One region of the Tistrella bauzanensis genome, then DNA from elsewhere that is predicted to be linked to it. Evidence: riboswitches for the same ligand, from Rfam matches in the RefSeq annotation. Region 1 holds a riboswitch; the other holds the start of a gene.
What was found. Region 1 has a riboswitch for cobalamin ahead of IEW15_RS22500 (energy-coupling factor ABC transporter permease). Riboswitches for the same ligand answer to the same signal wherever they lie in the genome.
Positions count from the first base shown of each region.

Region 2: it holds a riboswitch for cobalamin, as region 1 does, so the genes downstream of both, IEW15_RS04500 ((2Fe-2S) ferredoxin domain-containing protein) here and IEW15_RS22500 (energy-coupling factor ABC transporter permease) in region 1, are expected to answer to the same signal.

Region 1 is NZ_BMDZ01000086.1:9,979-14,095, reverse strand. It holds gene IEW15_RS22510 (AraC family transcriptional regulator) at 1-273, shown strand, start outside; gene IEW15_RS22505 (NAD(P)-dependent oxidoreductase) at 262-1,152, opposite strand; cobalamin riboswitch at 1,295-1,562, shown strand; gene IEW15_RS22500 (energy-coupling factor ABC transporter permease) at 1,673-2,362, shown strand; gene IEW15_RS22495 (energy-coupling factor ABC transporter substrate-binding protein) at 2,359-2,709, shown strand; gene IEW15_RS22490 (CbiQ family ECF transporter T component) at 2,696-3,442, shown strand; gene IEW15_RS22485 (energy-coupling factor ABC transporter ATP-binding protein) at 3,448-4,117, shown strand, end outside.
Region 2 is NZ_BMDZ01000006.1:78,411-82,527, forward strand. It holds gene cobN (cobaltochelatase subunit CobN) at 1-294, opposite strand, end outside; gene cobW (cobalamin biosynthesis protein CobW) at 316-1,368, opposite strand; cobalamin riboswitch at 1,526-1,812, shown strand; gene IEW15_RS04500 ((2Fe-2S) ferredoxin domain-containing protein) at 2,046-2,846, shown strand; gene IEW15_RS04505 (group III truncated hemoglobin) at 2,939-3,424, shown strand; gene IEW15_RS04510 (aldo/keto reductase) at 3,450-4,117, opposite strand, start outside.

The sequences.
Region 1 (4,117 bases):
GAGCGTGTGGCAGGGCTGGATCGCTGGACGATCGCGCGCCAGTTCCGCCAGGCCTTCGGCACCAGCCCGAGCCGGTTCCGAACGCTGCGTCAGATCGATATCGCCCGGCGGCTGATCACCGGCGGCCTGCCGCTGGCCGAGGCGGCGCTTGAGGCGGGTTTCGCCGATCAGAGCCACATGTCGCGGCTGTTCAAGGGCTCCGTCGGCCTGACGCCTGCACGCTGGGCGGCGGCGCAGGCCCGACCCCGGCCCATGGGGGCGTCATCCGGCTGACACCGCGCCGGTCCGGGCCTCGATGGCCTTCACCACCGCCGCCATGTCGAGCCCGCCATGACCAAGGGCCAGGGTTTCCGAGAACAGGGCGTGGCAGACATCGAGCAATGGCGAGGAGATGCCGGCCTCGCGGGCCGCCGCCGCGATCAACTGGTTGTTCTTCAGCACGTCGACGATACCGGCCTGAACGGTGAAATCGGCGGCCAGCAGCTTGGCGGCCTTCATCCGCGATACCGCACTCGCCATCGGCCCGGCATCGAGCACCGCCACGAAGCGTTCAAGATCGAGGTCATGGCGTTGCGCGAAATGAAAGGCCTCGGTCAGGCCGGTGGCCATGGTGATCAGGAACACGTTCACCGCCAGCTTCATCAGCAGGCCCGACGGCACGGCGCCGCAATCGACCACCCGCGCGCACATCGGCGCCAGCAGCGGACGCACGATCTCGACCGGCCCAGGATCGCCCGCCAGCATCGCGACCAGTTGTCCGGCCTCGGCCGGCAGGCGCGAGCCCGAGACCGGCGCCTCGACATAGTCACCGCCGGCGGCGCGGATATCGTCGCCGAGCGCGCGGGAATAGCCGGGGGCGGTGGTGCCCATGTGAACGATGATCCGGCCGCGGACGTTGGCCGCAAGGCCCGGTGTACCACGACCCAGCACGGCATCCATCGACACCCCGTCCATCATCATCAGGAAAACGACATGGGCGCGTCTGAACACCTGCGCCGGGGTGGCCGCCACCTCGGCGCCGGCATCGGCCAGGGCCTGCGCGCGTGAACTGGTGCGATTCCACACGATCAGCCCTATCCCGGCCCGCGCCAGGTTCAGCGCCATCGGCTGCCCCATCACCCCCAGACCGATAAACCCCGTCTGTGTCGTCATTTTTCGGACCTCCTGTCGTCTGATCGCGCAATGGCCGCCTGTCTGCGTGCCGCGCGACCTTAAGCGGGTGGTGAGCGCAGGTCTTGAAGGCTTGTGCAACGATCGCGGTGGCCGGCCGCTTGACACATGGCGCAACCACAGATCACAATCCGGTCACGAAGGTCTGCCATGCCGGCGCTCAGAAGGGCGCTGCCAGGGCGGTGAAAAGGGAACATGGAAGCGGGCGGTCGCCCGCGAAGCCATGGCTGCCCCCGCAACTGTAAGCGGAGAGTCTGTCGCCCTGCTATACCACTGGGCAAGACTGGCCACTGGGATACCGGCCACCGGGGACTCCGGGTCGGGACACTGGGAAGGCCGGCGACGGATGATGACCCGCGAGCCAGGAGACCTGCCTTCGCGTCTGACAGGGCCACTCTTCGAACGGGGCGTTCGGATGGGGGCGGGATATACTGGCGGATCGCCGGGCATCTCCGAAGGCCTTGCCGTGTGAAGAGGCTCGATCAGGCTTCGGAGGATCGGCATGCATATTATGGAAGGCTATCTGCCCGCGACGCACGCCGTGGGCTGGGGCCTGGTTTCAGCACCCTTTGTCATTGCCGGCGCGCGCCGCATCGTGACGCTTGTGCGCGACAAGCCCGAGGTCAAGCTGCTGCTGGCCGCATCGGGTGCCTATGTCTTCGTGTTGTCGGCACTGAAACTGCCATCCGTGACCGGTAGTTGCTCGCATCCCACCGGCACCGGGCTCGCCTCCGCGCTGTTCGGCCCCACCGTCACCACGGTGCTTGGCGCGATCGTGCTGCTGTTCCAGGCGCTGCTGCTGGCCCATGGCGGGCTGACCACGCTTGGCGCCAATATTTTCTCGATGGCGATCGTCGGGCCGTTCGTGGCCTGGGGCATCTTTCGCGGCATGACCGGCGCCGGACTGAGTGCGGCCCTCGCGATCTTCTTCGCGGCGACGCTGGGCGACCTTGCGACCTATGTCACCACCTCGCTGCAACTGGCGATCGCCTTTCCTGATCCGGCGGGCGGGGTGGCCGGTGCCGCTTCGAAATTCCTCGGCATCTTCGCGATCACTCAGATCCCGCTGGCGATCAGCGAAGGGCTGCTGACCGCGGTGGTGTTCAACATGCTGGGCCGCTACAGCCGCAGCGAGCTGTTGAGCCTGAACGTGCTGCGCGGCCGCGCAGCCGCTGGAAAGGTCGCATCATGATCAAGCGCAATCTGGCGATGCTGGCCGCCGTGGCGGCGCTGGCGATCGCACCGCTGCTGATCCACCCGCCCGGCACCGTGGAATTCGCCGGCGCCGATGGTGAGGCCGAGGCGATGATCACCGAGATCCATCCCGATTATCAGCCCTGGGCGAGCCCGTTGTGGGAGCCGCCGAGCGGCGAGATCGAAAGCCTGCTGTTCGCGCTTCAGGCCGCGATCGGCGCCGGGTTGCTGGGCTATTATTTCGGGCTGCGGCGCGGGCGGCGCGATGCGGCAGAGGATGGCGCGACCGGGGCTGCCACGCCCGCCGTCGATGCGCCGCTGCGGAGCGGCAATGCGCGCCATTGACCGCAGCGCCCATACCAACCGCTGGCGGCACTGGCCGGCGGCGGAGAAGCTGGTTGTCTGCACCGGGTTGATGCTGGTGTCGCTGCTGGCCGCCGGCTGGGCCGGGCAGGTGATCATCCTGGCCGGTCTGGTGGCGGCGTTGCTGGCAGGTGCACGGGTGCGGCCGGGCGATCTGGCGCGGGCGGCGATGGTTCCGGTCGGGTTCATCGCCACCTCGACGCTGGCGCAGATGGTGACGCTGGATCTGTCGACCGGCTGGCCGGTGTTCGGCATCGCCGGCCCGGAGGCGCGGCTTCAGGCGCTGTTCGTCGGGCAGCGGAGCCTGACCTGCGTGACGGCATTGCTGGCCCTGGCGCTGACCACGCCTTTGACCAGCATCCTGCAATTGTTTCAACGCCGCGGGCTGGCCGGCGATATCGGCGACATCGCGCTGATGATGTTCCGGATCATCTGGCTGGTGCTCGATTGTCTGGAAGCCGGCCAGCGCGCCCAGGCCGCCCGGCTGGGGCATGAGGGCGCGCGGCGGATGATCCGTTCCAACGGCCGCTTGCTGGCCTGCCTGCTGCCGCGGGTGCTGGACCGCGCCCAGCGGATGAACACCGGGCTTGGCGTGCGCGGCTATGACGGCACGCTGCGCTTCGTCTCGGTCGAGGCGGCGGCGTCGGCGCCGCGCATCGCCGGCCTGTGCAGCGGTCTGGTGGTGCTGGCTCTGGGTCTGGCGCAGCTTGGATGACGATTGTGACGCCCACGCATGACCCGGCCGCGATCGGCCTGAACGCTGTCGGGCTGGAGGTCACCTATCCCGGTCGCACACGGGCGCTGGACCGGGTGGATCTGGCGATCGCGCCGGCCCGGAAGCTGGCGATCCTGGGCGCCAATGGCGCCGGCAAGTCCACATTGCTGCTGACCCTGGCCGGCGGGCTGAAGCCGCAGGCGGGCAGCGTGTGGCTCGACGGTGCCGAGGTGGTTCACAACCGCCAGGGGCTGGCGCGGCTACGCCGCCGCGTCGGGCTGGTGTTGCAGGATCCCGACGACCAGTTGTTCGCGGCGACCGTGGCCGAGGACGTGTCGTTCGGGCCGTTGAACATGGGGCTCGATGCCGCCGAGGCGCGGGCGCGCACCAGCGAGGCGCTGGCGGCGCTGAACATCACCGCGCTGGCCGGCCGCCCCACCCATATGCTCAGCTTCGGTCAGCGCAAGCGGGTGGCGATCGCCGGGTTAATGGCGATGCGGCCGGGCTTTCTGTTGCTCGACGAACCCACGGCCGGGCTCGATCCATCCGGCGTCGACGATCTGATGCGGCTGCTGGACGGTGTGGCGGCGTCGGGCATGGCGGTGGTGGTGGCCACCCATGACATGGATCTCGCCTATGGCTGGGCCGACCGGATCGCGGTGTTCGGCGACGGCC
Region 2 (4,117 bases), on a different contig from region 1:
CTCCAGCCCATAGGGCCAATAGGCGGTGCCGCCAAGCAGGCGCACGATCACCAGCCGGGCATGGGCCAGCGTCCGGTCCACCCACAGATCCACCGACATCGGGTGCTTCAGGCGCTGAAGATTGACCAGCCGCAGCCCGGGTGCGGCATCGCCCAGCCGGTCCCGCGCTGCCGACAGGCAGGCAAGTTCTGTGTCGGCGGCGGTGACCACCACCATTTCGGCCGGGCTCTGGCGCAGGTCGATGGCTTCGTCGCCATCGTCGATCCGGCCGGGTTCGGCTGCCAGCAGATGCATCGGGGGCCGCCCCGCCCGGCCCTAGGCCGCGGTCCGTCCGCCGAGTGCGGCAGCAACCGCCCCGGCATCCAGCCCCTGCGCGCCGATCACCACCAGCCGCGACCGCCGGGCCTCGCCGGCACCCCAGGGCCGGTCGAAATGCTGCTGAAGCCGTGGCCCCACGCCCTGGACCACCAGCCGCATCGGCTTGTTTGTGACTGAAACGAAACCCTTTACCCGATAGATCGGATGATCGGCCACCGCCGCCGCGATCCGCCGGCTGATGTCATCAGGACTCATGCCGTCCGGAAGCTCGACCACGAAGCTCGCAAAGGCGTCATGGCCGTGCTCTTCCTCGCTGGTGCCGTCGTGATGGCTGGGTCGCGACGCGATGTCATCCTCGGCCGCGGCGCCGATCCCCAGCAGCACGGCGGGGTCGACCCTGCCCTCTGCCGCCTCGATCACCCGGGTCGCCGGCCGCAATTCGGGCGCGATCGCCGCATGGGCACGGGCCAGACCGGCCGCATCCAGCAGATCGGTCTTGGTCACGATCACCATATCGGCGCAGGCCAGTTGATCCTCGAACAGCTCGTCGACCTCGGCCTCATGGTCGAGCGAGGTATCGGCGGCGCGCTGACGATCCAGCGCCTCCGGGTCATTGGCAACCCGGCCTTCGGCGAGCGCCGCGCCATCGACCACCGCGATCACGCCATCGACCGTCGCCAGGGTCTTCACCGACGGCCAGGCGAAGGCCTGTACCAGCGGCTTAGGCAACGCCAGCCCGCTGGTTTCGATGATGATGTGATCGGGGCGCGGCTCGCGGGCCAGCAGCGCTTCCATGGTCGGCAGGAAGTCATCGGCGACCGTGCAGCAGATGCAGCCATTGGCCAGTTCGATCACGTTTTCATCAGGGCACGTGTCTATTCCGCAACCCTTCAGCAGATCGCCATCGATGCCGACATCGCCAAATTCGTTCACGATCAGCGCCAGACGCCGACCGCCGGCATTCTCGATCAGATGCCGGATCAGCGTGGTCTTTCCCGCGCCGAGAAAGCCGGTGACGATCGTCGCAGGTATTTTCGACCGGGTGCTCATGCGCGCCTCGCGTTGGTTCAATCGGGTCGGGGCAACGGTAGAGGCGTGTGGGGGCCGCCGTCAATCCGCTGTCTTCAGACCGCATGGCGAACCGGCCGACGCCATTCCGGTCTCGTCGACGCCGTGAAAACGCGTTGCAGACGCAGGTCCGGCAGTCTAGCATCAGCGCTGCACAGGTGCCGTCGAGTGGCCCGATCAGGGTTACTCGCGGAGAATTGGGAAGTCGGCACGCGATCCCGGATCACCCGATCCGGCATGGCGGAAGCCGACGCTGCCCCCGCAACGGTAGGACACGCGGCAAGCCCGTCGCAGCCACTGGGTTTTACCCCGCCAGCATCGGCCGGGCACCTGGGAAGGCACGGGCCCGGAGGATCAGGACCATGACATGGTTCTGCACGCCTCCCGCAGTCGAGCCCGGAAACCAGCCTGCGACACGACCGGCAAGCCGCGGAGGGCGGTGCGCGCTGATCCAGGGCCGCGCATGCGGCTGTTCCGGACCCGCCGGACAGCCCGCCCCATATGCCGCCCCCCGGACATCGCCGCACCCACCTCCGCTGTCAGCCATTGACCCATGGACCGCCGATCCGTTTCGGCGGAGGCGACTGGTGACGGTGCAGAGATGGCGATTTATATAGATACATCAAACCGTTATCGGCCATTCGCAGATCGCGGCCGCGATGCAGGCTGACCACACGACGTCAGCCTCGCCGACGCCAGCCTCACCGACGATTGCCCGGATCGACCACGACGCGGTCATCCTGCTGGTGCGACGCGGCCAGGGCAGCCCGCGCCGGCTGGAAACCCTGCGCGCGGCGGTGGCCGCCCGGCTGCGGGACATCTCAGGCTTTGACGGGCCGGTGGTGCTGGCCTTCACCGAACTGGCGGTACCAGCCGTCTCGGGCGCGCTTGGCGACCTGGCCGGCGGCGGCCATCGCACGGTGCTGCTGGTCGATCTGGTGGTGCCGGCCGAGATGAGCCTGCGTGGCTGGCTGCCGGGTGCCCTGCATGATTGGGCACAGCGCCATGCCATCACCCTCGACATCAGCTTCAGCGCCCCGGTGGAGGGCGACCCGCTTTTCATCGACGCGATCGCCGCGCGCATCGCCGCCAGCGACCACGACAACATCCGCAACAGCCCCGCCATCGACACCAGGCCGTCATGGAACGACCCGCCGGATCATGCCCATCACATCTTTGCCTGTGACGGGCCACGCTGTGCCCATCGCGGTTCGGGGCCGGTCTGGACGGCGTTGCTGGCGGCGCTGGAAGCGGCGGGTCTGCGCGCAAAAGCCACCGACCGGGTGATGATGACCCGCAGCCGCTGCCTGTTCCCCTGCAATCGCGGGCCGGTTCTGACCCTGCATCCCGGCGGATACTGGTGTGCGGTGCCCGATGCCGCCGCCGCCGCCCGCATCGTGGACGAGCATCTGAAACAGGGCCGGCCGGTCGGCGATCTGCTGTTCCGTGCCGCCACGTGACCGGTGGTCGCAGGCCGGCCCCGCCGCTTGTCATCCCGTCGGGGTGAGCCCATAAGATGTATATGCAATGCATTGAATGATGAGGCTCTGCGATGTCGCTGCACCCCGAGGGCGGCCCCGAACGGCGGGCCGCGCTGACCGTCCGGATCATCGAGGAAACCGGCCTGACCGAAACGGTCATCGCCCGGGTCGTCGACAGTTTCTATGACCGGATCCGCGTCGATCCGGTGCTCGGCCCGATTTTCGCGGCCCACATCGCCGACGAGCGCTGGCCGGCGCATCTGGCGCAGATGCGCCGGTTCTGGTCATCGGTGGCGCTGATGACCGGCGATTATCATGGCCGGCCGATGCCGGCGCATCTGCCGCTGCCGATCAGCGGTGCCGATTTCGATCATTGGCTGGCACTGTTTCGCGACACCGTCACCGCCATCTGCACCGAGGCCGGCGCCGCCCTGCTGATCGACCGGGCCGGCCGCATCGCCGCCAGCCTGGAGATGGGCATCGCCGTCGGCCGAGGCCAGATGCTGCGCCGGGGGGAACGGCTGTCGCCGGCGGCCGCCGCCGAGCCGGTATCCTGAGTCACGGTCAACGGCGCCACCACCGTCAACGGCCGACGACTGTCACCCCGCCCGACATCACCGCGCGGGTGGTCGCGCGTGCCAGCATCTCGTGCGGGAAGCCCGGATCGATCGCGCTCACCTCTGCCAGTTGCCGGCGCTGAGCGTCATCGAGCCTGACCGCCAGCGCCCCCAGATTTTCATCGAGCTGCTGAACCGTCCGCGCGCCGATGATCGGGGCGGCCACCGCGCCGTTCAACATCGTCCAGGCCAGCGCCACCTGCGACGCCGTGGCGCCACAGGCTGCCGCCACGGCCCTCACGACATCCGCGATCGCCAGCGACCGCGCGGTCAACGCGCCGTTCGCCCTGGCGAAATCGCGGCGGGTAGTGGTGGTCGCCGCCCCGGCGTCGCGCCCCAGATCCGACCGGCTGTATTTACCGCTGAGCACGCCGCTTGCCAGCGGCGACCAGGGTATCACGCCAAGCCCCATTTCACGCGCCATCGGAATCAGATCCCGCTCGACAGTGCGCTCAACCAGGCTGTATTCCACCTGCAGCGCGATCAGCGGCGACCAGCCGCGCAGATCGGCGATCGCCTGCATGCGCGACGCCTGCCAGGCCGGAATATCCGACAGCCCCAGATAGAGCAGCTTGCCGGCGCGGACCAGATCGTCCATCGCGCGCAGTATCTCCTCGACCGGCGTCGTCCCAT